DNA from 3 places in the Variovorax sp. LjRoot84 genome. Region 3 is predicted to be linked to each of the others. Evidence: predicted binding sites of a transcription regulator. Region 3 holds the regulator's gene; each other region holds the start of a gene.
What was found. Region 3 encodes sigma-54, which starts transcription at its own class of promoters, with help from an activator protein. Its sites were predicted from a motif close to TGGCANGNAANCTGCTTT; they were not measured.
Positions count from the first base shown of each region.

Region 1: a site for sigma-54 is predicted at 7,641-7,658, ahead of ACSQ9I_RS11235 (DUF2126 domain-containing protein). Genes of this name have one in related genera too.
Region 2: a site for sigma-54 is predicted at 3,350-3,367, ahead of ACSQ9I_RS35535 (PQQ-dependent methanol/ethanol family dehydrogenase). Genes of this name have one in related genera too.

Region 1 covers NZ_CAXUTE020000001.1:2,173,869-2,183,578, reverse strand. Annotated here, with positions in the region: gene ACSQ9I_RS11275 (DeoR/GlpR family DNA-binding transcription regulator) at 1-269, shown strand, start outside; gene glpK (glycerol kinase GlpK) at 271-1,764, shown strand; gene ACSQ9I_RS11265 (cytochrome b) at 1,769-2,320, shown strand; gene ACSQ9I_RS11260 (ABC-type transport auxiliary lipoprotein family protein) at 2,317-2,925, opposite strand; gene ACSQ9I_RS11255 (MlaD family protein) at 2,922-3,749, opposite strand; gene ACSQ9I_RS11250 (hypothetical protein) at 3,931-4,374, shown strand; gene ACSQ9I_RS11245 (alpha-E domain-containing protein) at 4,597-5,553, opposite strand; gene ACSQ9I_RS11240 (circularly permuted type 2 ATP-grasp protein) at 5,572-7,080, opposite strand; gene ACSQ9I_RS11235 (DUF2126 domain-containing protein) at 7,714-9,710, shown strand, end outside.
Region 2 covers NZ_CAXUTE020000002.1:1,013,245-1,022,954, forward strand. Annotated here, with positions in the region: gene ACSQ9I_RS35525 (tripartite tricarboxylate transporter substrate binding protein) at 1-866, shown strand, start outside; gene ACSQ9I_RS35530 (high-potential iron-sulfur protein) at 1,174-1,494, opposite strand; gene ACSQ9I_RS35535 (PQQ-dependent methanol/ethanol family dehydrogenase) at 1,496-3,280, opposite strand; gene ACSQ9I_RS35540 (universal stress protein) at 3,516-4,373, opposite strand; gene ACSQ9I_RS35545 (PHA/PHB synthase family protein) at 4,510-6,231, shown strand; gene ACSQ9I_RS35550 (BON domain-containing protein) at 6,369-7,022, shown strand; gene phbB (acetoacetyl-CoA reductase) at 7,025-7,744, shown strand; gene adhP (alcohol dehydrogenase AdhP) at 7,800-8,831, shown strand; gene ACSQ9I_RS35565 (zinc-dependent alcohol dehydrogenase family protein) at 8,837-9,710, shown strand, end outside.
Region 3 covers NZ_CAXUTE020000001.1:5,719,219-5,728,928, forward strand. Annotated here, with positions in the region: gene ACSQ9I_RS28205 (ATP-binding protein) at 1-1,442, shown strand, start outside; gene ACSQ9I_RS28210 (hypothetical protein) at 1,575-1,868, shown strand; gene ACSQ9I_RS28215 (hypothetical protein) at 1,871-1,993, shown strand; gene ACSQ9I_RS28220 (cytochrome b) at 2,022-2,630, shown strand; gene ACSQ9I_RS28225 (YceI family protein) at 2,627-3,214, shown strand; gene ACSQ9I_RS28230 (YceI family protein) at 3,264-3,890, shown strand; gene ACSQ9I_RS28235 (GSU2403 family nucleotidyltransferase fold protein) at 3,871-4,914, opposite strand; gene ACSQ9I_RS28240 (hypothetical protein) at 5,109-5,489, shown strand; gene ACSQ9I_RS28245 (phospholipase D family protein) at 5,502-7,106, opposite strand; gene ACSQ9I_RS28250 (RNA polymerase factor sigma-54) at 7,109-8,689, opposite strand; gene lptB (LPS export ABC transporter ATP-binding protein) at 8,704-9,480, opposite strand; gene lptA (lipopolysaccharide transport periplasmic protein LptA) at 9,477-9,710, opposite strand, start outside.

The DNA of each region.
Region 1 (9,710 bases), 3.5 Mb from region 3:
CGCTGATCGGCGTTTCCAGCATCGAGGACGATGGCACGCTGCGCGACTTCGACCTGCGCGAGGTGAAGGTGGCGCAGACCATCATTGCGCAGGCGCGCGAGGTCTGGCTCGCGGCCGACGCGAGCAAGTTCAACCGCCCTGCCATGATCGAGCTGGCGAAGCTGTCGCAGATCGATTGCCTTTTCACCGACGCCGAGCCGCCGCCGCCTTTTCCGGAGCTGCTCGAGCGCGCACAGGTGCGCTGCGAGATCGCATCAAAGGACCATTGAGATGACCTACCTGCTCGCCCTCGACCAGGGCACGTCGAGCTCCCGCAGCATCGTCTTCGATCGCGAAGGCCGCATCGTCGCCATCGCCCAGCAAGAGCTCACGCAGATCTACCCGCAGCCCGGCTGGGTCGAGCACGACCCGGTGGAGATCTGGACCAGCCAGCTCGCGACCGCGCGCGAGGTGCTCGCTAAAGCGAAGCTCACAGCGAGCGACATCCACGCGCTGGGCATCACCAACCAGCGCGAAACCACCGTGCTGTGGAACCGCAAAACCGGCCAGCCGGTGCACCACGCCATCGTCTGGCAGGACCGGCGCGCCGAGCCGCTGTGCGCACGGCTGCGCGAAGACGGCATGACCGACACCATCCGCGACAAGACCGGTCTCGTGATCGACGCCTACTTCTCCGGCACCAAGCTGCGCTGGCTGCTCGACAACGTGCCCGGCGCACGCGCCGCGGCCGAGCGCGGCGAGCTGGCCTTCGGCACCGTCGACAGCTGGCTGATCTGGCAACTGACCGGTGGCAAGGTGCATGTGACCGACGTAAGCAACGCCTCGCGCACCATGCTCTTCAATGTCCGCAGCAACCAGTGGGATGCCGATCTGCTGAAGGCGCTGGACATCCCCGCCTCGCTGATGCCCGAGGTGAAGCCTTCGAGCGCGCACTTTGCCGACACCGACGCGGGCCTGTTCGAGCGCAGCCTGCCCGTCGGCGGCGTGGCGGGCGACCAGCAAAGCGCCCTCTTCGGCCAGGCCTGCTTCGAGGCCGGCATGGCCAAGAACACCTATGGCACCGGCTGCTTCCTGTTGATGCACACCGGCGGCGCCTTCCAGCCTTCGCAGAACGGCCTGCTCGTGACCAGCGCGGCGCAGACCAGCGCCCAGCCGCAGTACGCGATGGAAGGCAGCGTGTTCGTCGGCGGCGCGGTAGTGCAGTGGCTGCGCGACGGCTTGAAGGCCATCCAGGGCAGCGCACAGGTGCAGGCGCTGGCCGAGAGCGTGCCCGATGCGGGCGGCGTGATGATGGTGCCGGCCTTTACCGGCCTCGGCGCGCCCTACTGGAACGCCGACGCGCGCGGCACCATCACCGGCCTCACGCGCGGCACCACCGTCGCGCACATCGCGCGCGCGGCGCTGGAGAGCATTGCTTATCAGAGCGCCGCGCTGCTGCAGGCCATGAGCCGCGATGCGGTCGCCGCGGGCGGCACGCCGGTGGCGGAGTTGCGCGTCGACGGCGGCGCGGCCGTCAACGATCTGCTGATGCAGTTCCAGGCGGATCTGCTGGGGATTCCGGTGGTACGGCCGGAGGTCATCGAGACCACGGCGCTCGGTGCGGCTTACCTGGCAGGACTCTCGACCGGCGTGTACCGCGACCTGGGTGAGTTGTCGAAGCAGTGGCGCGTCGAACGGCGCTTCATGCCTACCCTGAGCCGGGTGAAGGCTGAGGAGAAGATGGAGCGGTGGGAGCTGGCGGTGCGGAGGGCGACGCTGGTTTGATGCCATGACCCCGATCGAGAACACCGAGGACCGCTATGGCGCTGTTGCGATCCTGCTCCACTGGTTGATGGCTTTTCTTGTCATCGGACTTTTGGCATTGGGCATCTACATGGTCACGCTTCCAGATGTCGGCTTCAATACAAAAAAGATCACGCTGATTCTCTACCACAAGGAGCTTGGCTTGCTGGTACTCGTCTTGCTCGCGGTGCGCTTGGGTTGGCGTTTGACGAATGTGCTCCCGCAACTGGTTGCACACCTGCCTGATTGGCAAAAAATCGCCGCCCGATTCGTCCATCTCTCCTTTTACGCACTGATGTTCGTCTTGCCGATGACTGGTTGGCTCATGTCTTCCGCCGCTGGCATCCCGGTATCGTTCTTTGGCTTGTTCACGCTGCCTGATTTCCTTCCTCGCGACGACCATCTGTTTCAGCGACTCATCGATGTCCACAAGTGGCTCGCTTATGTGCTCGTGCTTGTCATATTCGTCCATGTGGGCGCGGCACTGAGGCATCATTTCGTATTCAAGGACGATACTTTGCGCAAAATGCTGCCCTAACCCGCTTTCTCGACCACGAACCTGGCGAGTTCCCGCAATACTTTTACCGCAGCCTCATTGGCCGCCGCGACCCCGGCGGAGGGATTTCTCTCCCGCAAGGGTTCGCGCACCGACACTTCCTTGGTCGCGATAACCCGATTCATTGCCTCGCGACTTAGATGGAAGCGTATCGTGAGCTGCAGTATCGCGGGGTCTGAAGTGAAGTCCTGCTTGAGCTCCAGGATTTCGGTGCGAAGAGCGAAAGTGTGGCGACCAAAATGAGGAGGCGACCGGACCTCGCTGAAATAGTGCGTATTCGAAATTGTCTTGACGATCAGAGGCAGCATCATCTGCGCTGGTGTTTCCGCCCATTCATTCCGACTGAAATACGCGATTTGATGGGCCTGGGTGGTATAGGCCATTTGCGTCGCGCCATAGACCGGATGGGTCTCGGGGACCAGAACCAACAGGGTCGCGGAGCGAGTCCGTTCGTTGGGCAGGTCGAGTGGGATGCTGCTCAGCACATGTTTCTTGGCGGCAGTATCGACCGGCGACAACAGGGCACAGCCCGAAAGCAGGATGGCACATAGCGCAACCAGCGCCGCCCTCGCCATACTTCCCTTCATTTTTCTTCCCCGGGCCCAAGCGGTGGAGGCCTGGTGCCGCGAATCAAGATCGACGGGTCTCGATTGATCCTGGTCGCCACGCCGGAGAGGGAACTGGACAGCGCATCGAGATTGGACAGAGTCTTGTGAGCCTCAGGGAGGATTTGCGTCTGAAGCGCTCTCACTGTGTCATGACTCGATTCCAGCAGAGGCTCCAGACGATGACTCGCGCGCTCGGTATTGGCAACGATCGAGTTCAGCTTCCTGGTATTTTCTGCCAGTACCTTGGTTACTTGCTGCAAGCTGTCGACCGATTGCTTCAGCGATGCGATGGTCTTCTCGTCGAATGTCGATTGCAGCAGCTCAGTGACGGCTTGGACATTCTCGTTCATCTGAGTCAGCGTCCCGTCGAGCGTCATTGATTTCGACGGCGCCGTCGGTATTGTCGGATAAAGTTCGCCCGGCCGTGCTGCCAGCGGCCGCGAATCGATGCCGACGTCTTCGATAGCAATGTAAACGTAGCCGGTGAATCCTCGCGAAGCGAGTCCACGCGAGGTGATCGTGGCGACGCTGGCCGAGGTAATCGGAGCGGTCTTGTCGATACTCAACAAAATACTCACTGAATTCGACCGGACCAGCTTGACGCTTTTCACCCTTCCCACATCAACGCCGTGGAATTCGACAGGAGCATCGGCAATGAGGCCGGAGACGGACTCCTCGGTAGAAATCTGATAGTTCACATAATCGCTTATGGAAACAAAATACCAGATTGCCCCAGCGAGAATCGACACAAGCAGGAACGCCACGAACGCAAGTCGCGCCTTCGTGTTGACATCGTTTTTCATCGCGCATTGCCTCCATGGCTAGCCCGCACATCGCCGGCCAAATAGGCGCTTGGGCCGGTGCCAGCCTAGTCCGTCATCCCTGCAATTGCCACGCGATGCGAAGATTGCATTTTCGACCTGTTGGCGGGCGAGCCTCAACCCCTCGCCACGCAAGGACATCCCCTACCTATATTCCCCACCCGTGATCCCGACCGGCGTGACCAGTGAGGTGGTCCTTGGGCCCTCGGGTCGCGACATCTCCGGCGGCGATGCGCTCACAGCGGATCCGTCGGCATTCGACAAGCAGCCGAAGACCGGCAACTTCTCGCACCGAAGCGTGTACTGGCAGAAAGTCAGCCAAGCCGGCTATCGCCTGGTCGTTGATGAAACTCCATACGGATGGAGAGGCGATCAGTACGCGATCTTCGCGGTTCCGGAAGCAACGAAGTCCGACGATTTCATCGCGCAGGTGAGCGACGATGACCCGCGAAACCAGAACACGATTCGCCCGATGCGTCGCTCGCCGACTGGGCGCGAAAGGAACCCTATAACCACGAACTGCTCGGTCAAATTCGCAAGCAGTACCGTTTGGCCGAGCCGACGATGGCCGCGTACTATCAGGGCCGCTTTGGCCGCTCGAAGGTAGAGTCAAGGCGCATGGCGGCCTATGCGCTGGACATCATGTTCCGCTCGCACTATGTGTTTCATAGGGAACGGCACGATGCACCCGACAATGAATCACCATCGAATCCGTGGCGGACCGGAAAGTCTGCTTTGAATCGCCCATCGGTGTTTAGAGTCGGTCCTACAGGTCGATGAACTTGCGCCCACAGCGCGCCGTAGTCGCCGACTCGCAGTCGAAAAATGCTCAGTGCCCAGGCACCAAAAAGTCCTGACTGATCCGCCACCCCAACTCATTCACCCGATCGAGAAACTGCGTCAGATAGGCATGCAGTCCCGTCGCCAGAATCTCATCGACCCGCGCGTACTGCAAATCGGCCAGCAGCTTCCCCGCACGCCGCTGCGTCTCCGCGCTCTGGTCGTTCTGCACCTTCGCAAGATTGCTCACCACTTCGACCAGGCTCGCATGCAGCGAACGCGGCATGTCGGCGCGCAGGATCAGGAGCTCGGCCACGCGTTCAGGCTTGATCACGTCGCGGTACACCTTGCGGTAGACCTCGAAGGCCGAGACGCTGCGCAGGATCGCGCTCCAGTGATAGAAGTCGTACTCCTGGTCTTCCTCGGTGGCGGTGCCGAAGAACTCGCTGTTGAGCGCATGGAACTTCACGTCGACTAGGCGTGCCGTGTTGTCCGCGCGCTCCAGGAAGGTGCCCAGGCGCGAGAAGTGGAAGGCCTCGTCCTGCAGCATGGTGCCCAGGGTCACGCCGCGCGAGAGGTGCGAGCGGAACTTGACCCATTCGAAGAACTGGCCCGGGTCGCGCTCGAATTCGCCGGCGCGCAGCATGCGGTTGACCTCGAGCCAGGTCGTGTTCTGCGTCTCCCAGGCTTCGGTGGTGAGCGCGCCGCGCACGGCCCGCGCGTTCTCGCGCGCGGCTCGGAGGCACGAAAGGATCGACGAGGGATTGGACTCGTCCTTGACCATGAACTCCATCACCTCGTCGGGCACGATGTGCTCGTGCTTTTCGTTGAACAAGGGCAGCAGCTCGCTGATGGAGAGCAGGCCCTGCCAGCCGTACTTGGCAACCTCGGCCGATTGCGGCAAGAGCGAGGTCTGGTAGTTGACGTCGAGCATGCGCGCGGTGTTTTCGGCCCGCTCGGTGTAGCGCGACATCCAGTAGAGGTGATCGGCGGTGCGTGACAACATGCTGTGGTGCTCCCCTGATCAACCCACTTGGGTTTGCGATTGCGATTGCGACTGCGATTCCGAGCGCGGCTTGGTGCGGCGGTCCCCTTCGAGAATCCAGGTGTCCTTGGTGCCGCCGCCCTGCGACGAATTGACGACCAGCGAGCCCTCCTTGAGCGCGACGCGCGTGAGGCCGCCAGGCACCATCTGCACTTCCTTGCCCGAGAGCACGAAGGGGCGCAGGTCGATGTGGCGCGGCGCGATGCCGGCCTCCACGAAGGTGGGCGAGGTCGACAGGCTCAAGGTGGGCTGCGCGATGTAGCCGTCGGGCTTGGCGAGCACGGCTTTCTTGAAGTCCTCGATCTCGGCATGCGTCGCCGCCGGGCCGATCAGCATGCCGTAGCCGCCGGCGCCGTGCACTTCCTTGACCACCAGGTCCTTCATGTTGGCCAGCGTGTAGTCGAGTTCCTCCTTGTTGCGGCACATGTAGGTGGGCACGTTCTTGAGGATCGGCTTCTCGCCGAGGTAGAACTCGATCATCTTCGGCACGTAGGGGTAGATCGACTTGTCGTCCGCCACGCCGGTGCCGACCGCATTGCAGATCACGACGTTGCCCTCGCGGTAGGCTCGCATGAGGCCGGCGCAACCGAGCGTCGACGTGGGGCGGAACACCTCGGGGTCGAGGAAGTCGTCGTCGACGCGGCGGTAGATCACGTCGACGCGCCGCGGGCCGCGCGTGGTGCGCATGTAGACGAAGTCGTCCTTGACGAAGAGGTCCTGCCCTTCGACCAGCTCCACGCCCATCTGCTGCGCGAGGAAGGCATGCTCAAAGTAGGCGCTGTTGTACATGCCGGGTGTGAGCACCACCACGGTGGGCTCGGCGGTCGCGGGCGGCGCGGAGGCGCGCAGGGTTTCGAGCAGCAGGTCGGGATAGTGCGCCACCGGCGCGACGCGGTTCTGGCTGAACAGCTCGGGGAAGAGCCGCATCATCATCTTGCGGTTCTCCAGCATGTAGCTCACGCCGCTGGGAACCCGCAGGTTGTCTTCGAGCACGTAGTACTCGCCGTTGCCGGCCGCGTCCGGCGCGCGCACGATGTCGATGCCGGAGATGTGCGAGTAGATGTCGTTGGGCACCTTCACGCCCACCATCTCGGGGCGGTACTGCGCGTTGTTGAAGATCTGCTCTGAGGGGACCACGCCGGCCTTGACGATCTCCTGCCCGTGGTAGACGTCGTGGATGAAGCGGTTGAGCGCGGTCACGCGCTGCACCAGCCCCTTCTCCATGCTTTCCCACTCGTGCGCGGGAATGATGCGCGGCAGCAGGTCGAAGGGGATCAGGCGCTCGGTGCCCGAACCGTCCTCGTCCTTCGCGCCGTACACGGCAAAGGTGATGCCGACCCGGCGGAAGATCATTTCCGCCTCCTCGCGCCGCGATCGCATCACCTCGCCGGGCTGCTTCGCGAGCCATTGGTCGTAGCGCTTGTAGTGGTTTCGGACCGCTGCGCCATGGTAGGGCAGCTGCTCGTACATCTCGTCGAATTTGTGCATGGGACGACCAATCTCCTTGGGCGTAGCTTAGCAAGTTCAGGGCCAGTGCTTCTAGGGAACAACGTGGTGCCAGTAGCGTTTCGCGGTCCGGCGCTGGCATTCGCGGGGTCACGCGCGGCATGCCGCGGTCGTCACCGCCGGCCCAGCGCGCCGATTCGAGGTCGAAGAGAAAGCGCACGGCGCCATCGCCGCGCTGCGGCATCTGCGAAACGATGCCCCCCACCTGCAGGTCGCGCCCCTCGAGCGCGGGCGCCAGCGCATCACCCGCATAGGCGGTCGCGCGCCAGCCCGCGAGGCCGGCGCCGGCCATCGCGCCGAGCAGCAGCATGGCCAGGACCGAGCGTCGCAATCCCCGCAGCAACAGCCCGCCGGCGACCGCGGCCAACAGCACCCCGGCGTAAACACCACCATGCCACAGCGCCGCCTGCTGCAATTGCAGCGCAGCGCCCAGCACCGAGCCGGCCATGGTGGCAAAGAAAGCCAGGCCGCGCGGCTCCCCGCCCGGCGTCACGCAACGATCCCTGATGACATGCTGCAATCGCTCCCTTACACGCTCTCTGTGGCGCGCTAATTGCTATCCGTGTGGGCTAGTATGCGTCTCACTCCGAGGCAACCTCGACGTTCCGAGAAAAAATGTCCATCCACGCCGCTCTCCACCACGTCACCCACTACAAGTACGACCGCCCGGTGCAATTGGGACCGCAGGTGATCCGCCTGCGCCCCGCGCCGCATTGCCGCAGCAACGTGATCTCGTATTCGTTGCGCGTCGAGCCCGAGCAGCACTTCATCAACTGGCAGCAGGACCCGTTCGCGAACTACCAGGCGCGGCTGGTGTTCCCCGAGAAGACGCGCGGGTTCAAGGTCACGGTCGACCTCGTGGTCGAGATGGCGGTCTACAACCCCTTCGACTTCTTCCTCGAGCCGCAGGCCGAGAACTTCCCTTTCAAGTACACCGAATCGCAGGCGCAGGAACTCGCGCCCTACCTCGTGGCCGACCCTGCCACGCCGCTGGTCGCGGCCTACCTCGAGAAGATCGACCGCAAGACGAAGCGCACGATCGACTTCCTCGTCGGCCTCAACCAGCAGGTGCAGAAGGACGTCGGCTACCTGATCCGCATGGAGCCCGGCGTGCAGACGCCCGAGCAGACGCTGGCCAATGCCTCCGGTTCCTGCCGCGATTCGGGCTGGCTGCTGGTGCAGCTGTTGCGCCATTGCGGCCTGGCGGCGCGCTTCGTTTCGGGCTACCTGATCCAGCTCACGCCCGACGTGAAGGCGCTCGACGGCCCCAGCGGCACCACGGTCGACTTCACCGACCTGCACGCCTGGTGCGAGGTCTATCTGCCCGGCGCCGGCTGGATCGGGCTCGACGCCACCTCGGGCCTGATGGCCGGCGAAGGCCACATCCCGCTGGCCTGCACGCCCACACCTTCGAGTGCGGCGCCGATCGAAGGCGCGGTCGACGAGGCCGAGGTCGACTTCGCCCACGAGATGAAGGTCACGCGCATCCACGAATCGCCGCGCGTGACCAAGCCCTATACCGACGATCAATGGGCCGAGGTGCTGGCGCTCGGCGAGGCAGTCGACGCGCGCCTGAATGCCGGCGACGTGCGCCTCACGATGGGCGGCGAGCCGACCTACGTCGCCACCAGCGACCGCGACGCGCCCGAATGGAACACCGATGCGCTCGGCCCGACCAAGCGCGGCTACGCGACCGAGCTCGTGCACAAGCTGCGCGCCGAATACGGCCAGGGCGGCTTCCTTCATTTCGGCCAGGGCAAGTGGTACCCGGGCGAACAGCTGCCGCGCTGGGCGCTGTCGATCTTCTGGCGCGCCGACGGCCAGCCGCTGTGGCACAAGCCCGAGCTCTTCGCCGACGAACGCACGCCCACCCACTACACGAGCGAAGACGCGCGCCGCTTCACCAGCGCGCTCGCGCACAAGCTCGGCCTCACCGACCGCTTCGTGCAGCCCGGCTACGAAGACGTCTACTACTACCTCTGGCGCGAGCGCCGGCTGCCGGTGAACGTCGACCCCTTCGATTCGAAGCTCGACGACGAGCTGGAACGCGTGCGCCTGCGCCGCGTGTTCACGCAGAAGCTCGATGCGGTGATCGGCTACATGCTGCCGATCGAGGCCGCGAACGCCGACACCGATGCGCCCGCGCTCGCCGGACCGGGCTGGAAGACCGGCCCCTGGTTCCTGCGCGACGACCGCATGTACCTGGTCCCCGGCGATTCGCCGATGGGCTACCGCCTGCCGCTCGATTCGCAACCCTGGGTAAGCAAGGGCGACTATCCCTACCTGGTGGAGCGCGACCCCACCGCGCCGCGCGCGCCGCTGCCCGCCTCCACCCTCTTCCGTGCGCGCTATGAAGGCGGGCTCGCCGGCGCGCCGGTCGATCTGGGCGCCGTGCCCTACGACTTCGGCGTACCGCAGCAGGCGCCGTCCGCGCTGCGCTTCCAGGCCGCGCACGGCAACCCGGCGGCGGCACGCGCTGCCGCGGCCTCCTCCGATCCGACCACGACCCGCGAGCCGCGGCGCGGCGAATCGGCCCACTGGATCACGCGCAGCGCGCTGTGCGTGGAGGTGCGCGACCCGCGCCGCGCCAACGGGCCGGCGGCCGAGAAGGT
Region 2 (9,710 bases), on a different contig from region 3:
GGGTGCCATGGCCGGCGGGCGGTGCCACTGACGTCACGCTGCGCCTGCTGGCCGACCTTGCCGGCCGACAGCTGGGTCAGAGGATCCTGATCGAAAACCGCGGCGGCGCCGGCGGCACGCTGGCGATGCCGGTGCTGCAGCAGGCGCCGCCCGATGGCTACACCCTGGCGCAGATGCCGCAGCCGGTGTTCCGCGCGCCGCACACGCAGAAGGTCGCCTGGGATCCTATCCGCGACACCACGCCCATCCTGCAGATCAGCGGCGTGACCTTCGGACTGGTCGTGCCTGCGGCGAGCGCCTTGCGCAGCGTCGACGACCTGCTGGGCCATGCCGCCGCGCACCCCGGCGAACTGAGCATCGCCACCAACGGCATCGGCACGACACCGCATGTCGTGCTGGACGGCTTGTTCGCGCGACACGGTCTGAGCTACATCCATGTTCCCTACAAGGGAACCGCCGAGCAGATGGTGGCGGTGGCCTCGGACCAGGTGATGGCGGGCGTCAACTCCAACGGTTTCGCTCCCTATGTCGACTCGGGCCGCCTGCGTTTGCTGGCGACCTTCGGCGCGGCGCGCACCCGGCGCTGGCCGAACGTGCCGACCCTGGACGAGCTGGGCCACGGCATCGTCGCGATGTCGCCTTACGGCCTGGCCGGTCCGCGCGGCCTGCCGGCCTCCGTGCTGCGCACGCTGCACGATGCGTTCAAGACGGCGTTGTTCGACCCTCGGCACATTGCGGAGCTGGCCAGGTACGACCAGGAGATCGCCTACCTGGGCAGCGCGGACTATGGCCGCAGCATGCGCGAATCCTTCGCGGCGCAGCAGCGCATCGTCGAACGGCTGGGGCTGAGGCCCGGCCAGGAGTGATGTGCGGCGAGGCCCGGGTGATGGCGACCGTCGCGAGCCGCTGCGCTTTCCGCCGCCGGTGATCGTCGGCGAACGGGATGCGCAGCTTCCCGGGGCGGCCGATCCTCCAGCAGGACGCCACCGCGAAGGCGCTGGTCGCCTGCGTCTTCGCGCCGATCGACCTCGCCCCGATCGACCTCGCCCCCATCCCCCCTTGGCGGGCGCGCCACCGAACCATGGGGTGGCCGCCGATGCCAACGGCGTGTCTCATGACATGCAGGCGTGTTCCCGTAACATGGACGAAAAACAGGAACGCGCGACAAGTTTTTCAGCCGGGCTTGGGCGCCCACGCGCTGCACCAGCCGGGACCTGCGATCTGCTTGCGCCCGAACATCGCGCAGCCGCCCCATTCGTCGGAGGCACCGCCCTGGAAGAAGGAGCAGTTCGTGCAACGCTGCGTGGCGCTGTGCTTGGGAAAGCGCTTCTTGTCCACCTTGGCGGTGTCGTGCTTGTAGCCGAGGGCCTGGGCCGTCTCGTCGGCCTCGTCGACGCGCGCCGGTGCGGCTTGCGTGACGGCGGAGGATGCAAGCATGGCACAGCCGCTTGCAAGGGTTCGAGTGATGAAGATGCGCCGCGTCGTGTCTTTCATCTCAGTCTCCGACAACGTTGGTCTTCGCCGCGCTCGCAGCACTGGTGGTCTTGGGAATCTTGAACACCCATACCATCCCGCCCTGTTCGAGCAGGTTCACCTTCTTGGCCACCTCACCGCCCCACAGGGGCACGGCGCCGCCCCAGCCGGAGACCACGCTCACGTACTGCTCGCCGCCCTGCTGCCAGGTGACCGGCGGCGCTACCACGCCGGAGCCGGTCTGGAACTGCCACACCACCTTGCCGGTCTTGGCATCGGCCGCCTTCAGATAGCCTTCGGGCGTGCCCCAGAACACGAGGTTGCCGCCGGTGGTCAGCACACCGCCCCACAGCGGCGCGCCGTTCTTCACCTCCCAGACGATCCTGCCGGTCTTCGGGTCGACCGCGCGCAGCGCGCCGATGTAGTCGTCGTTGAGCGGCTTGATCGTGAAGCCGGCGCCAAGGTAGGCCGCGCCCTTCTTGTAGGCAACGGGTTCGTTCCAGATGTCCATGCCCCATTCGTTGGCGGGCACGTAGAACATCTTCGTGTCGGGGCTGTAAGCCATCGGCATCTGGTTCTTGCCGCCGAGGAAGCCCGGCGCAGCGAACACCGGGCTGCCCTTCTTGCCTTCCGCGCTCGCGGTCGGATCACCAGGCCGGTTGTCGGCGATGAAGTTGGGACGGCCGGTCTTCAAGTCGATGCTGCTCGCCCAGGTGATCTTCCTGACGAACGGAAATGCGTTGATCAGCTTGCCGGTGGTCGCGTCGTTCACGTAGAAGAAGCCGTTGCGATCCGCCTTGCCGCCCACGCGTTTGCCGTCCAGGTCGAAGGTCACGAACTCGTTCACGCCGTCGAAGTCCCAGCTGTCGTTGGGCGTGGCCTGGTAGTGCCACTTGATCTGGCCGGTCTTCACGTCGATGGCCACGGTGGCGCAGGAGAACAGGTTGTCGCCCTGGCGCAGGTGGCTGTTCCACGGCGCGGGGTTGCCGGTGCCGAAATAGGCGAGGCCGGTCTTGCTGTCGTAGGTGCCGCCAAGCCAGGTGGCTGCGCCGCCGGTCTTCCACAGGTCGCCCGGCCAGCTCTGGTTGGTGGTGCCGGAGATGCCGTTTTCCTTGGCGTTGCCATCGGAGTCGTAGACGTAGCCCATGTGACCCTCGACGGTGGGGCGCGTCCAGACCAGCTGTCCGGTCTTGGCGTTGCGGGCCTCGACGCGGCCGACCACGCCGAACTCGCCGCCGGACACACCGGTGAGGATCAAGCCGTTGGCGATGATCGGTGCGGCGGTGGCCGAATAGCCGGCCTTGTAGTCGTCGATCTTTTCCTTCCAGACCACGTTGCCCGTGTCCTGGTCGAGCGCCACGAGTTGCGCATCGAGCGTGGCGAAGATCACCAGGTTGCCGTACAGCGCGGCACCGCGGTTGACGACATCGCAGCAGGGCATGATGCCTTCGGGCAACCGGTGCTCGTACTTCCACAGCTTCTGGCCGGTGGTTGCATCGAGCGCGAAAAGGCGAGAGTACGACGCGGTGACGAACATCTTGCCGTTGTGCAGGACCGGCTGGGACTCCTGCCCGCGCTGCTTCTCGCCGCCGAAGGAGAACGCCCACACCGGCGCGAGCTTGCCGACGGTGGTGACATTCACCTGCTTGAGCGGCGAATAGCGCTGGCCCTGGGTGTTCAGGCCCCAGGTCAAGACATCGCCGGTGGCGGTGGCTTCGTTATCGATCATCTTGTCTGTCACGACGGCGTGGGACGCCGTGGCAGCCAGAGCGGCGGACACGAGAACGGTCAAGAGTTTCAGTTGCATGGGGTGGTCTCCTCAAGGGTTGATCGCGGGTCGAACACGGCCTGTTGGCCGCGTCCTCCACGTTGATCGAGGGCAATGTCCATGCCATGTCGCAAACCGCTCGATGAGCCTGCCGATGTGCCGGATGGGGTCGGCGAGCTGCGGGTTTTCCCGCTGCATTGCTACATGCTTGAGCAGTCGGGGCGCCAGTGACCGTGACATCACGGCACACCAGCGACTCCAGCCCCCGCGGGCTTCAATGCGCCATCAGGACCGGCACGTTCATGCGTGCAAGGATCTCGCGGGTGACACCACCGAGCACGAGTTCCCGCAGGCGGGTGTGCCCATAGGCGCCCATCACCATCAGATCAATGTTCATGCTTGATGCGCACGACAGAAGGGTATCGGCGAAGCCGATGGTGGTCATGTACTGCTCGGCCTTCGCCTCAACGCCGTGCCGCCGAAGCCAGGCGATGGTCTCTGGAATGCAGCGCTTGGCGGCCACTTCCGCATCACCTTCCTTGCGCAACGACACCAGCGTGACCTGCGCCGATTCGGCAAACAGCGGTAGCGCGTCGCGCAATGCCATGGCCGCCTCCCGCGTGCCGTCCCAGGCGACGAGAACGTTCTTGCCCACCTCCTGAAAATGACCGGCGCAAGGAACGATGAGCACGGGCCGCCCTGAGTGCAAGACGACCTGCTCGGGCAGATCACGCGCCACCATGTCTGCGGTCTTGTTGTGGTCTACCTTGGCGTGGTCGACCTGCCCCACGATGAGCAGATCGCTGGCGTGGCCATGACGAACAGTCGCATCCACGGGCTCGCCGTCGACCAGCCGCACGTCGTACGGCAACGACCCTGGCCCGCGCACCAGATCCCTGAAGACATGGGCCGTCGCTTCCGCACGCAGGCGCAGGCCGTCAGCGACAGCCGCAATGAATTCGGTGCCGCGCATCAGATCCGCATCCATCGGCGCAGTGCCATCGCGAAGGCCCGTCGGCACGAGCCCGACCAGATGGCTGCCGTGCGCGCGGGCCAGGCGCGCGGCGAGCTCGACGCGCGCGGCACACCGCTCCGTGTGGTCCAGGTGGACGAGGATGGTTCCGATATTCATGGATCTTCCATTCCAACGCAACGCAACACAACCATCTTCGAACGTCCGATGTTGCGGTACCTTGACATCGATCAAACGCGGCGCACGTTCGCGCACTCAGACTCCGACGCCATCGGCAATCACTTCGAGGATGGAGATGGACGACAGAGTCGACGCGCTGGATCGGACGCTGCACGCCGGACTGGCCCAGCTCACAAGGGGACTCTCGCCCGCAGCGCTGATGCTGGCCTGGTCGGACTGGGCCATCCACCTCGCGGCGCAGCCGGCGCGCAGCGCGCAAGTGCTCATGATCCGCCCGCTGACGCAGGCGATGGCGGCTGCGACCCAGGCCTTCCAACCATTGTCTGCCCATGGACCACCGACGCCGGATTCGCACGAAGACGACCGCCGCCTCGCAGACCCTTCATGGGATGCGTGGCCTTTCAACCTGTACCGGCAGGCGTTCCGCGCAGGCGCGCAGTGGCTGCGGGAGCTGACCGAAGGGGTGCCCGGCGTCGAACGTCATCACGAACAGGTCGTTTCTTTCGCGGCGCGGCAATTGCACAACATGTGCTCGCCGGCGAATTCGCCTGCCATCCACCCGCTGGTGCTGCAAAGAACCGCTGCGACCGGCGGACTGAATTTGATGCAAGGCGCCCGCAACTGGGCAGAAGACCTGCAGCGAAGTCTCCAGCACCTGCCGCCAAAGGGTGCCGAGCGCTTCGTACCGGGGCACGACGTCGCGACCACGCCCGGCAAGGTTGTCTCGCGCAACCACCTGATGGAACTGATCCAGTACGCACCCACGACGGCCACTGTCCATGCCGAGCCGGTGCTGGTCATGAGCGCGTGGATCATGAAGTACTACATCCTCGACCTGTCGCCGCACAACTCGCTGATCCGCTACCTGGTCGACCAGGGCCACACCGTGTTCGCGATCTCGTGGAAGAACCCGGATGCGAAAGATCGGGACCTCGGCATCAATGACTACCTGGCGCAGGGCCTGATGGCGGGCCTCGATGCCATCAACGCCATCGTGCCCCGCCAGCGCGTGCATGCGGTGGGCTACTGCCTGGGCGGCACGCTGCTGGCCATCGGCGCGGCGGCCATGGCGCGCGACCAAGACGATCGCTTGGCCACCGTGACGTTGCTGGCGGCGCAGACTGACTTCACCGAGCCGGGAGAACTCAGCCTTTTCATCGACGAGAGCCAGCTCAGCTTCATGGAAGACCTGATGGCGCGCCAGGGCTATCTGGATTCGAGACAGATGGCCGGCGCCCTCCACTTGCTGCGCGCCGTCGACCTCATCTGGTCGCCCATGGTGCAGAACTACCTCCTCGGCGAGCGAGCGCCGATGACCGATCTCATGGCCTGGAACGCCGACGGCACGCGCATGCCCTACCGGATGCACGCCGACTACCTGCGCAGCCTGTTCCTCGAGAACGCGCTTGCGCGTGGCCAGTATCTGGTGAACGGACACCCGGTCTCGCTGGGCGACATCGAGGTGCCGGTCTTCGCCGTCGGCACACGAACCGACCATGTCGCGCCATGGCGCTCCGTCTACAAGCTGAACCTGCTGTGCGATACCGAGATCAGCTTCGTCCTCACGGACGGCGGCCACAACGCCGGCATCCTGAGCGAGCCCGGGCACGCGCACCGCCACTATCGGATTCTCCACCGCGCCAGGAATGCACCCTACGTGCCGCCGGATGGGTACACGGCGCGCGCCGAGCAGGTCGAAGGCTCCTGGTGGCCGGCGTTGCGAGCATGGCTGGCGGATCGCTCCGGACCGCGGCGCAAGCCGCCGCGCATGGGGCATGCGCAGCTCGGCTACGCCCCCATCTGCAACGCACCGGGCAGCTATGTCATGGCGCGTTGAGTCCCGCGCCGTGCGAATCCCTTGATCCAGCGCAACGCTCGACCCCCAGGCGCTTCCTAAAGTGATGTCACAGGCATTGCGAGCCTGAATCCAGGGCGCCACACGGCTGCCCTCCATCCACGAACGAAAGAAGGCTCATGAAATCCGATGCTCAACTCAGAAGCGATATCGTCGCCGAGCTGACCTGGGATCCGGCGATCACCGCCACCAACGTCGGCGTGATCGTCAAGGACGGCGTGGTCACATTGTCAGGCCATCCCTCGAGCCACGCCGAGAAGTACGCCATCGAGCGCGCTGCGCAGCGCGTCAAGGGCGTGAAGGCGCTGGCGATCGAAATGCCGGTCAAGCTCGACACCGACTACGAGCGCACCGACGCCGACATCGCCATGGCGGTGGAGCGCGCCATCGAGTGGAACGTGCTCGTGCCCGACGACAAGATTCATCCGATGGTGGAAAAGGGCTGGGTCACGCTGGACGGCGAGGTCGAGTGGGAGTACCAGCGCAGGGCCGCGGAAGGTGCCGTACGCAGCTTGCTGGGCGTCACCGGCGTCAGCAACCGGGTCGTCGTGAAGCCGAAGTTCACGCCGGCCGACGTCGAAAAGAAGATCCGCGAAGCTTTGGAGCGCCAGGCCGATCACGAGGCCGAGCAGATCAAGATCGAGGTCAACGGTGCCCACGTCACGCTCAGCGGCAAGGTCCACTCCTGGGCCGAACGCAAGGCCGCCCAGGGAGCCGCATGGTCGGCGCCGGGCGTCGCCAACGTGATCAACAACCTGCTCGTTGAAGCCTGAGGATGCGCGTCGCACTGGTCACCGGCGGCACCGCTGGCATCGGAGCCGCCGTGGCCGAAGCCCTTTTGGCCGCAGGCTACCGCGTCGCCTCCAACTACGGCACCAACACGCAGGCGGCGGAGGCGTTCACCGCACGAACCGGCATTCCCGCATTCGCGTGGAATGTGGCCGACCCGGCGGCTTGCAAGGCGGGCGTGGCCCGCGTGGAGGCCGCCCTGGGACCGATCGAGGTGCTGATCAACAATGCCGGCATCACGCGCGACGCGATGCTGCACAAGATGGCGTTCGAGCAGTGGCGCGAGGTGCTCGACGTCAATCTTGGCGGTTGCTTCAACATGTGCCGGGCGGTGATCGAGGGCATGCGGGAACGCCGCTTCGGCCGCATCGTCAACATGAGCTCGGTCAACGGGCTGTCGGGCCAGGCGGGGCAGACCAACTATGCCGCGACCAAGGCGGGCCTTGTCGGCTTCACGAAGTCGCTCGCGCTCGAGGGCGCGTCCCGCAACATCACGGCCAATGTCGTCGCGCCGGGCTACACCGACACCGCCATGGTCGGTGCCGTGCCGCCCGACGCGCTGGCGCAGATCCTGAAGGCCGTCCCAATGGGGCGGCTGGCGACACCGGCGGAGATCGCGCGCGGCGTCGTCTTTCTCGCCGCCGACGAGGCCGGCTTCATCAGTGGCATCACGCTGTCGATCAACGGCGGCAAGTACATGCCCTGAGTGGCCGCATAGCGACCAAACATACATCCCCCTTTTTCTGCTCCTGGAGCTTGCCATGCGAACGATGAAAGCCGCGGTTGTCCACGCGTTCGGACAACCCCTGAAGATCGAAGAAGTGCCTGTGCCCGAGGTGCCCCCGGGGCAGGTGCTGGTCAAGGTGGCCGCCTCCGGCGTCTGCCATACCGACCTGCATGCAGCCGAAGGCGACTGGCCAGTCAAGCCCGCCCTGCCCTTCATCCCCGGCCACGAGGGCGTGGGCCACGTCGCGGCCGTCGGCGCGGGCGTGAAGCACGTCAAGGAAGGCGACCGCGTGGGCGTGCCGTGGCTGCATACCGCCTGCGGCCATTGCGAACACTGCATCACCGGCTGGGAGACGCTGTGCGACCACCAGCAGATGACCGGCTACACCGTCAACGGCGGCTACGCGGAATACGTGCTCGCCGACCCGGGCTACGTGGGCCACCTGCCGGCGAATGTCGGCTTCACCGAGATCGCGCCCGTGCTCTGCGCGGGCGTCACGGTCTACAAGGGACTCAAGGTCCTGGATTGCAAACCGGGCGACTGGGTGGCAATCTCCGGTGTCGGCGGCCTGGGTCACCTGGCGGTGCAGTACGCCAAGGCGATGGGCTTCCACGTCGCCGCCGTCGACATCGACGACGAGAAGCTGCAACTGGCCAAGGAGGTCGGGGCCGACATGCTGATCAATGCTGCGAAACAGGATCCCGCGCAGGAGATGCAGAAAGCCCTGCGCGGCGCGCACGGCGTGCTGGTGACCGCCGTCTCGCGCAGCGCCTTCGCGCAGGCGCTGGGCATGCTGCACAAGCGCGGCACCATGTCGATGGTGGGGCTGCCGCCGGGCGATTTCGCGCTGCCGATCTTCGACATGGTGCTCAATGCCAAGACCGTGCGCGGCTCGATCGTCGGCACCCGCAAGGACCTGCAGGAGGCGCTGGAATTCGCCGGCGAAGGCAAGGTGCGCACGGTGTGCAGCGAAGACCGGCTCGACAACATCAACTCCGTCTTCGATCGCATGCGCCAAGGCCGGATCGAGGGCCGAGTCGTCATGCGCTTGACGGACGAGGTCTAGCTTCGATGCAGGCGATGGTGCTCTGCGCTGCGGGCCAGGCGCTGCGGATGGAACAGCGCCCACTGCCGGAGCCGGCCGCCGGCGAGCTGCGCCTGCGCGTGCTGGCCTGCGCGGTCTGCCGCACCGACCTGCACGTGGTCGACGGCGACCTGCCACTGCCCGTGATGCCGATCGTGCCAGGACATGAGATCGTCGGCGAGGTGGAAGCGCTCGGTGCCGGCGTCCTCGCGCACCGCATCGGCGACCGCGTCGGCGTGCCCTGGCTCGGCCACAGCTGCGGCCACTGCGCCTTCTGCGCCAGTGGCAGTGAAAACCTGTGCGATGCGCCGCGCTTCACCGGCTACCACCGCGACGGCGGCTTTGCGAGCCACGTCATCGCCGAGGCCGATTTCTGCCTGCCGCTCGGCATGTTGACGCAGGAGCCGGCCCGCATCGCGCCCCTGATGTGCGCCGGCCTGATCGGCTGGCGCAGCCTGAAAGCGGCCGGTGAAGGCGCACGGCGCCTGGGCCTCTACGGGTTTGGCGCGGCTGCGCACCTGATCGCGCAGGTCGCCGCTGGCCAGGGCCGGCAGGTCCATGCCTTCACACGGCCTGGCGACGCCGCAGGCCAGGCCTTCGCGCGCTCGCTGGGCGCCGCATGGGCCGGGGGGTTGGACGAAATGCCCACCGTCCCGCTGGACGCCGCGATCATCTTTGCGCCGGCGGGCGAACTCGTGCCGATCGCGCTGAGCGCGGTGCGCAAAGGCGGCCGCGTCGTCTGCGCTGGCATCTACATGAGCGACATTCCCGCCTTTGCCTACCGATTGCTCTGGGAAGAACGGCAGCTCGTCTCCGTGGCCAATCTCACGCGCCTCGACGCCCGCGAATTCCTGGACCAGG
Region 3 (9,710 bases):
TGGCGATCCGCGTCGCGGCCCCCAAGGGCTACCCGCTGCGCTTCCCGCGCGTCGCCGTCGGGCCGCAGGCCGAGCTCCAGCCGCTGCACGACCGGCGCCTGTTCTGGACCCGCACCGTGCCCGAGCTCACGGTGCTCGTCTCCGTGCTGGTCGCCGGCTTCGTGGTGTTCATCTGGTGGCGCCGCCGCAGCGAGGTGCTCTACGGCCTGTTCGGCCTGGCGGCCGCGCTGTGGGCCACCCGCACCATGACCTTCCTGATCGATGCGATGCCCATGGCCCAATGGCAGTGGTGGCGCGTGATCTACAACAGCGCCACGGGCGGCTTCGTGATCGTGATGGCGGTGTTCACGTTGCGCTACGCCGGCGTTCGCCGGCCCGGGCTGGAGCGCGGGCTGGTGGCCTACTGGCTGCTGGGTCCCCTCGCCTTCGCGATCGGCGGCTTCGCGGCGGAGCCGTTCGTGGCGCGCTACTGGCTGGGCGGCATGATGGGGGTCGGCCTGCTGATCATCGCGACCTCGATCGGTTATGCGCGCCGCCGCGGCACCCTGACCTCTGCGGCGCTCTCCGCCGTGATGGCCTTTGCGGTGCTGGTGGGCGTGCACGACTACCTGATCACCTGGGACCCGCGCCTGCTCGGGCGCTTCCTGCCGGCATGGGTCGGGCATCGCATCCACCTGCTGCATTTCGGCTCGAACATGCTGCTGCTGGCGATGGCCGCCCTTCTGACGGCGCGCTTCCTGCGCACGCTGAGCTCGCTGGAGGACCTGAACCGCACGCTGGAAACGCGCGTCGCCGACCGCGAGCGAGCGCTGGCGGCCAACTACGAGCGGCTGGCCGCACTGGAGCGCGAGCATGCCGCATCGGAAGAGCGCCAGCTGATCATGCGCGACCTGCACGACGGCCTGGGCTCGCAGCTCTTCACCTCGCTGTCGCGCGTGGAGCGCGGCGACATGGACGACGGCCAGATCGCCACCGCGCTGCGCAGCTGCATCGCCGACATGCGGCTCGCGCTCGATGCGCTGGCCTCCGACGAGCACAACCTCGGCGCCGCGCTCGGCAACTTCATGTTCCGCTGGGAGGCGCAGCTGATCGCGGCCGGCGTGCGCCCGCGCTGGGACATCGACCTGCCCGACGATGCGATGCCCCTGGCGCCGCACGCCGCGCTGCAGCTGCTGCGCGTGGCGCAGGAGGCGCTGACCAATGTGCTCAAGCATGCGCGGGCCACGCGGGTCGAGGTGCGGCTGCGCCAGCTCGGCGACATGCTCGAAATGGAAGTCGAAGACGACGGCCATGGCCTGGTCGGCGAACCCCGGCGCCAGGGTCACGGCCTCGGCAACATGCGCTCGCGGGCCCAGCGGCTCGGCGGTGCGCTCGAAGTGCGCTCGGGTCCGACCGGCACCTGCGTCGTGCTGCGCCTGCCGATGACGGCGCCGGTCGCCTGAGCGCTGTCGCGCGGCCCCTCCCGCGAACGCGGGATCCCGAACGCGAAGGCGGCATTTTCCGCGCACGGCTTCCTGCCTAGATTGCATGCACACGCCTTCATCGCGTGTCATCCGAAGGAAGGAAGGCCCCGCATGCAGTTCCAATCCCACGCAGCGTCCAGATACCGGCTCTCGGCGCTCGCCGGAAAAAGCCGGAAAGAAAGCCGCACGCCCCGGCTGCTGCTCGGTTCGGTGGCCCTGGCCGCCATCCTGCTCGTCGGCCTGGCCCTGCTCGGCCACTGGCAAGCCGAGGCCAGCGGCGCCGCGGCGCAGCGCCAGGCCCCGCCTGCGGCCGCCTATCGCAGCAGCGATCCCTCGGTTCCCGCCGCGAGCGAGGTGCTGACCGACCGCACGCCCGAACAGGCCGATCACGTTCCGACCTTCTGACCATGAACAACCAGCTCGCCTCCGACAAAGAAGAGCACGACGCGCCCTGGCTCGTGGTGCCCTTCGTGCTGATGCTGGTGCTGGGCCTCGGCCTGCTGCTGATCGCGCGCTGGAGCATCGGATAGGCGGCTTGCGGGGCGATATGCTCTGTGCATGCCCGCCGAGCCGCTCCATCCCGCGCTTGCCCACGACCGTGCCGACGCCCCACGCTACGGCGCGGTCGCCATGGGGCTGCACTGGCTGCTCGCGCTGCTGATCGTGGCTGCCTTCAGCGTCGGCCTCTACATGGCCGGCCTCCCCTTCTCGCCGATGCGGCTCAAGCTCATCAACTGGCACAAGTGGGCCGGCATCACGATCCTGACGCTTTCGGCCTTGCGCCTGCTGTGGCGCCTGTCACACCCGCCGCCGCCGCTGCCAGCCTGCATCGTGGAGGCGATGCCGGGCTGGCAGCTCGTCGCGCACCGCGGCACGCATCTGCTGCTGTATTTGCTGTTCTTCGCCGTCCCCCTGTTCGGCTGGGCCTACAGCTCGGGACTGGGCATTCCAATCGTCTGGTTCGGCCTCGTGCCGCTGCCGGACTTCGTGCCGGTGGACAAGGACTTCGCCGAGGCGGTGCTGAAGCCGATGCACAAAGGCAGCGCCTTCACGCTGGCCGCCGTGGTGCTGCTGCACGCGGCGGCGGCGCTCAAGCATCACTTCGCCGACCGCGACGGCCTGCTCGATCGCATGTGGCCTTTTTCGCACCAGGGACACCCAAGATGACAAGACTTCCCATCGCCTGGCGGGCACTCTGGGCCGCCGCTGCGGCGCTCGCGATCGCGGGGCCGGCGAGCGCCGCAGAACCGATGGCGAAGCTGGTCCCCGGCTACGGCCAGATCGTCTTCGTCACCAAGCAGATGGGCGTGCCGGTCGAAGGCGCGTTCAAGAAGTTCGACGCCCAGATCGCCTTCGACCCGCAGAAGCCCGAGGGCGGCACGGTCTCCATGCAGATCGACATGGGCAGCGCCACCCTCGGCGTGCCGCAAAGCGACGCCGAACTGCCCAAGGCGCCGTGGTTCGACACCGCGCGATTTCCGAAGGCCAGCTTCCAGTCGAGCGCCATCAAGAGCCTCGGCAGCGGGCACTTCGAGGTCGCGGGCAAGCTGACGATCAAGGGCACCACGCAGTACGTCATGGTGCCGGTGACCATCACGCAAGCCTCGGGGCAGTCGGTGGCGACTGGAAGCTTTACGATCCAGCGCCTCGCCTTCAAGATCGGCGAGGGCGAATGGACCGACACCTCGATGGTCGGCGACGACGTGCAGGTGCGTTTCAAGCTCGTGCTCACCGGCCTGCGTCCGATTTGACCTGACCTTCGTTCATACTTTGCATCGCCCCATTCGAAAGCTCGTCATGATGAAGTCCATTGCCGTCGCTGCGCTCGCGGCCGCAGCGACCCTCGCCGCCGCACAGCAGGCACCGGAAATGGCCGCCTTGCCGGCAGGAGGTCCGGTCAAGGGCGCCAGCTACGTGGTCGACCCAACCCACACTTTCGTGATGTACGAGATGGGCCACTACGGCACCACCACCAACCGCGGCCGCTTCAGCACCAAGGACGGCACGGTCAAGATCGATACCACGGGCAAGAACGGCAAGATCGACATCACGATGGACATCGGCTCCATCAACACCGGCGTCGACCTGCTCAACCGCCACGTGCTGAGCAAGGACTTCTTCAACGTCGCGGAATTTCCGACCGGCCGCTTCGTGGCCGACAAGATCGATTTCAACGGCGACAAGGTCGCTGAAGTCGACGGCACGCTCACGCTGATGGGCCAGACGCGGCCCATCAAGCTCAAGGCCAGCCGGTTCGGCTGCTACCTCAGCCCGCTGATCAAGCGCCAGGTCTGCGGCGGCGACTTCGAGACCATCGTGGAGCGCAGCGAGTGGGGCATCACCTGGGGCATCAACTTCGGCTTCGAGAACAAGGTGCGGCTCCTGGTGCAGGTCGAGGCGGTCAACATCACGGACCGGCCGAGCTAGGGCGCGATCGCTTCTTCGCTGCCGGTCCGAGGGCGAGCTCGAACTGTTCGAGCGCTTGAGGATGTCCACTCAAGGCCCTGCGCAAAGCAGGCAGGCGGGTTCTCGCCACTTCCTTGAGTGCGGCTGGCGCATCCCGAAACGAATCGGACAGAAGCTCGTCTTGCTGCTCGGCCAGGACGGCTCCCAGGGTCGCTGCCTGCAGCAGGTCCTTTTCGGCTTTCTCGGGCTTGGCCTTGCGCTCGGCGCTCGCGTAGAGCTTGTGCCAGACGAAGCGCTCCGGCTGCGGCAACGTCAAAGGGATGCAATGGCCGCCGGCAAGCGATGCGGCGCGACTTGGCTCCGCGAGCAGATAGTCATAGTGGGGCACGGTCTCGGCATGCCATTTCAGCTGCGGCAGGGGAACGGTCTTTCCAAGCTCCTCGCCATGCGTCAGAACGTCGACTCGCAATCCATCCCTGCCCTTGAGCTTCACGGAAGTCGAGGGCGCCTGGCTTGGCATCCCGGGAACAGGATGAAAACCAAGCCTGGTGGCTTCCATCGCTTCAAGAAAGGACGCCGGCGCTGCAAGCCTCAGCTTTTGCCGGGCGGCAATGTCGACGTCCTGCGTGCGGGCCGATACCGCCATCGCTCCGAGTTCGTTCAACCAGGCCATGAAGCCCAAGGTTCCGACCAGTGCGAGGCACGCGCCCAGGATGCCCGCGTTGTGAAGCTCGACCAGCACGCTCGCCACGCCTTTGTCCGCCACCTGGAAATCGAGCTTCCTGAGATTTCTCACCTGGGCGCTTGTCCATTGGGCGAACTCGATCTCGCGGGACACTTCGTCGAGTGCCGCGGTGTCCCCGTCTTTGCAGACGATCTGCTCGGCCTTCTTGCCAGGCGCCGGATAGAAGACCCGATACCAGTAGGCATAGCCTGTCCCCCGGCGCAACTGAAGGCTCCCGGGCGTTCCTTGAAGAAGGCGGCCCGCAGACGCAGTGCGTTCCTTGAGCTCGGCGTACTGCGTGCGGAAAGCCAGCTCATGCATGCGGTACAGGGCGTGCTGGACAGGCATGGATTCCTTACCCCACAAAAATGCATTTTATGTGGTAAGTCCCGCTCCTGCGCTGTACGTCCGCGCTGCAACATTCAGCAACAAGCTTCACAGAGCAGGCGGGTCCTGCTTTACGCGGGCCGGGTGCAATGACCCCAACGGCACTTCATGCCTTCAGGAGTTTCTTCATGAACATCGCGCACACCCGTTTCTTCAAGTGGATCGCCGCCGGCGCCTTCTCCGCCGCGGCCGTGCTGGGCGCCACGTCCGCCAGCGCCAGGGACCTGGCCGTGTCGGTGGGCATCCATGTGCCAGGGGTCGCCGTCGGCATTGCCAGCCCGGTCCACTATGCCCCGGCGCCGGTCTACTACGACCCGCCGCCGCGGCACTACCGTCCGGCTCCCGTGTATGACTACCAGCGCCCGCCGCCGCGGCACTTCTACCGCCATGAATACCGCGACGAGTACCGGCACGGTCATCGCCATCACTACCGCCATGACCGCCATGACCGCCATGACCGCCATGACCGCCATGACCACCATGACCGTCATGACCGCTATCGCTACTGATGAGGTCTAGATCTAGAGCAGGCTCTCCGGCGCCAGCGGCGCCAGCAGTTCCAGCATCAGGTGGTCCCAGAAGCCCGCATCGGGCTCGCTGGTGAGCACCTGTTCGACGCCGGCCTCCTCGCTCACCCATTCCATTTTCTCGGTGCCGGGCGCGAAGCGCACCTTGTAGGCGCCCTGCTGCTTGAGCACCTCGACCAGCTTCAGCACCTGCTGCGCCATCTCGCGGCTGAAGATGAAGAGGCCGATCTCGGTGTTGTGCACTTCCGAGCGCGGGTCGAAATTCATCGAGCCGACGAAGAGCGTGCGCCCGTCGATCACGGCCGACTTGGCGTGCAGGCGTCCGATCTGCGTGCCGAACAGGCCCAGGCGCACGCTGCGCCGCGTGCGCACCGAACTCAGCTCGTGGATCTCGGCGCCGAGCCGCAGCATGTCGGCCCGGTAGCGGCGGTAGCCGGTGTGGACCACGGGCTCGTCGGTGGCGGCCAGCGAGTTGGTGACCACGCTGATCTTCATGCCACGCCGGCGGATCTCGCGCAGCACCTCCAGCCCCTCCTTGCCGGGGATCAGGTAGGGCGACACCAGCGTCACGTCGGAACGCCCGCGCCGCATCTGCTCGACCACGTTGTAGCGCACGCTGTCGACGTCGAGCAGCGGCACGCCGCCGTAAGTGACCTGTTTGCCGATCACGCGCTCGGGCGAATCGGCATACGCCTCGGCGGTGGTCCAGATGAGGTCGAGCTTGCCGGCGTTGAGGTTCTCGACGATCGGGCTGTAGCCCAGCAGGTCGTTGGGCGCCGGCGGACGCGGTGCCGGGGTGGTGGCCGGTGCAGTCAGCTCCTCGAAGCGCCGCTGCCGTGCCTCCCGCGCGAGCGTGGGCGCGACCACGGTTTCGATCGGCCGCACGTGCTCGCTGTTCCAGTACAGGTCGAACAGGCTGGAAAGGCGCGGGATCAGAGCGCCGGCGACGAAGGTGTCGAGGTCGATGAAGTTCGCGCCGGCCGTCTGCGTGAAGTACGGGTTGCCGATGTTGCGCCCGCCGGCTACCGCCATCGCGCCGTCGGCGATGAAGAGCTTGTTGTGCATGCGCCGGTTGACGCGGCTGAAGTCGAAGAGCGAGGCCGAGAAGCGCCTGAGCATGCTGCCGCGCCCGGCCGGAAACGGGTTGAAGAGCCGCAGCTCGAGGTTGGGCGTGGCGGCCAGCGCGAGCAGCAGCTCGTCCTCGCCCGCGGTGTAGAGATCGTCCATCAGGAGCCGCACGCGCACGCCGCGCTGGGCCGCGTCGCGCAGCGTGCGCAGCAGGTAGCGGCCGGTCTCGTCGTTGTCGATCTGGTAGTACTGGACGTCGAGCGTGCGCTCGGCGCGGCGCGCGAGCTCGAGCCGCGTGTTGAGCGCGAAGTCGCCGCTGGGCATGAGCCGGAAGCCGCTCAAGTCCGCATCCGGCTGCGAGGCCTTGGCGATGCGGCCCAGCACGGTTCCGGTGGACAAGGGCATCGCCTTGGACGGCGTGCGCTCGAATTCGGCCGGCAGCATCGCGCAGCCGCTGGAAAGAAGAAGCACCGCCATCAAGGCCAGGCCGAGGCGAATCCAGCTTGGGAGCGGACTCGGACGGCGACTCATCGCTAGAGTGCCTTGCGCAGATTCGCAGGCGCGATGCGCAGTGCCTCGCGGTACTTGGCCACCGTGCGGCGCGCGCACTCGATGCCCTGCTCCTTGAGCATCTCGGACACCTGGCTGTCGGACAGCGGCTTCCTCACGTCCTCGGCGCTCACGAACTGCTTGATCAGCGCGCGCACCGCGGTGCTGGAGGCGTTGCCGCCGGTTTCGGTGCCGAGCGCCGAGCCGAAGAAGTACTTGAGCTCGACGGTGCCGTAGGGCGTGGCCATGTATTTGGCGGTGGTCACGCGGCTGATGGTGGATTCGTGCAGGCCCAGCTCGTCGGCGATCTCGCGCAGCACCAGCGGCCGCATCGCGAGCTCGCCGTGCACGAAGTAGCTCTTCTGCCGCTCGACGATCGCGTTGGAGACCCTGAGGATGGTGTCGAAGCGTTGCTGGATGTTCTTGATGAACCAGCGCGCTTCCTGCAGCCGCTGCGACAGCGCCTGGCTGCCCTCGCCCTTGTGCTGCTTGAGCGCGCCGGCATAGATGTCGTGCACGCGCAGCCGCGGCATGACCTCGGGATTGAGCATGACGCGGAACCTCGCGTTGGTGCCGTGGCCGATGCGCGTGACGATCACGTCGGGCACGACGATGTTGCGCTCGACGTCGACGAAGCGGCGCCCCGGCTTGGGCTCGAGCCTGGCGATCAGCTGCAGTGCGGCGCGCACCTCGTCCTCGTTGCTGCGCGTGAGCGTGGCCAGGCGCTTGAAGTCGCGCCGCGCGAGCAGCTCCATCGGCTGCTTGCAGATCGCGATGGCGGTCTTGCGCACCTGGGCCTCCTCCTCGCTCTCCTTGGCGCTCGCCAGCTGGCGCAGCTGGATGGTCAGGCATTCGCCGAGGCTGCGGGCGCCGACGCCGGCCGGCTCCAAACTCTGCAGCAGGCCCAGCGCGACCTGGAAGTGATGCACCAGTTCGTCGAACTGGTCGTTGTCGTCGCCCGCGAGGCCCGAGGCCAGCGCCGGCAGCGAATCCTCGAGGTAGCCGTCGTCGTTGAGCGATTCGATCAGGAAGCGCAGCGCGGCGCAGTCGTTCTCGTTCAGGCGCAGCGACAGCGCCTGCCGGTGCAGGAAGGACTGCAGCGATTCCTGGCTGCGCGCGAGCTCGGTCGCATCGGTGCGCTCGTCGTCGCCGAGGTTGTTGGCGCGCGCGGGCGCATCGCCGCCCCATTCGCTGTCGTCGGGCGCGAGGTCGACCGTACCGTCGCCCTCCCAGTCGGGTTCGCTGTCGACGGGCGCAGCCGCTTCGGCATCGCCGTTGGCGGCGACCGCCACCTCGGCCGGCGCCGCGGCCGAGCCGGGGACGAAGTCAGCCTCGCCCTCGGCCTGGCGGTCTTCGTCGCGCACCGGCGCATCGGCCGCCTCGAGACCGAACTCCTCGCGCGGCGCCTCTTCGGCCGTGCGTTCGAGGAACGGGTTCTCGTCGAGCATCTGCTCCACTTCCTGGCTCAACTCGAGCGTGGAGAGCTGCAGCAGCCGGATCGACTGCTGGAGCTGCGGCGTGAGCGCCAGGTGCTGGGAAACGCGAAGCGAGAGCCCTTGCTTCATCGAAGTACGGTCCCCTACATCCGGAAATGCTCGCCCAGGTACACGCGTCGTACCTCGGCGTTGTCGACGATCTCCGAAGGCGTGCCTTGTGCCAGCACATGCCCGTCGCTGATGATGAAGGCGTGATCGCAGATGCCCAGCGTCTCGCGCACGTTGTGGTCGGTGATGAGCACGCCGATGCCGCGTTCCTTCAGGAAACTGATGATTCGCTGGATCTCGATCACCGCGATCGGGTCGATGCCCGCGAAGGGCTCGTCCAGCAGGATGAAGCGCGGCTGCGTGGCCAGCGCCCGCGCGATCTCGACTCGGCGGCGCTCGCCGCCCGACAGCGCCAGCGCGGGCGAATCGCGCAGATGGTCGACGCGCAGGTCGTGCAGCAGTTCGCCGAGGCGTTCCTCGATGCGCTGCTTCGACAGCGGCACCGGCCGGCCCGCGTCGTCGAGTTCGCGCTGCAGCTCGAGCACGGCGCGCACGTTCTCCTCGACCGTGAGCTTGCGGAAGATCGACGCTTCCTGCGGCAGGTAGCTCAAGCCCATGCGGGCGCGGCGGTGGATCGGCATGTGCGCGATCGGTTCGCCGTCGATGCTGATCTCGCCCGCATCCGCCCGAACCAGCCCGACGATCATGTAGAAGGAGGTGGTCTTGCCCGCGCCGTTGGGCCCCAGCAGGCCGACCACCTCGCCCTTTTGCACGCCGAGCGAGACGTCCTTGACGACCTTGCGGCTGCCGTAGCTCTTCTGCAGGCCGCGCGCCTCGAGGCGGCTGCCCAGGACTTCGTTGCCGCCGCTCACTTGCGCTGCTCTCCGCCGAGCGTGGTGGTCGAGCGCAGGCCCGTTCCGGACGCCGGCGCGGAGGCGGCCGGCGCCGCCGGCCTGGCGGACCCGGCAGCGGGCGCCGAGGCGGCCGCCTTGGGCGTGAGGATGGCCTTGACGCGGCCGCCGGGCTGGGTCGCCACGCCCGCATTGGGCGGCAGCGGCGAGCCGTTGACGGTGAAGGTGTCGTTGCTCTGGTCGTAGACGAT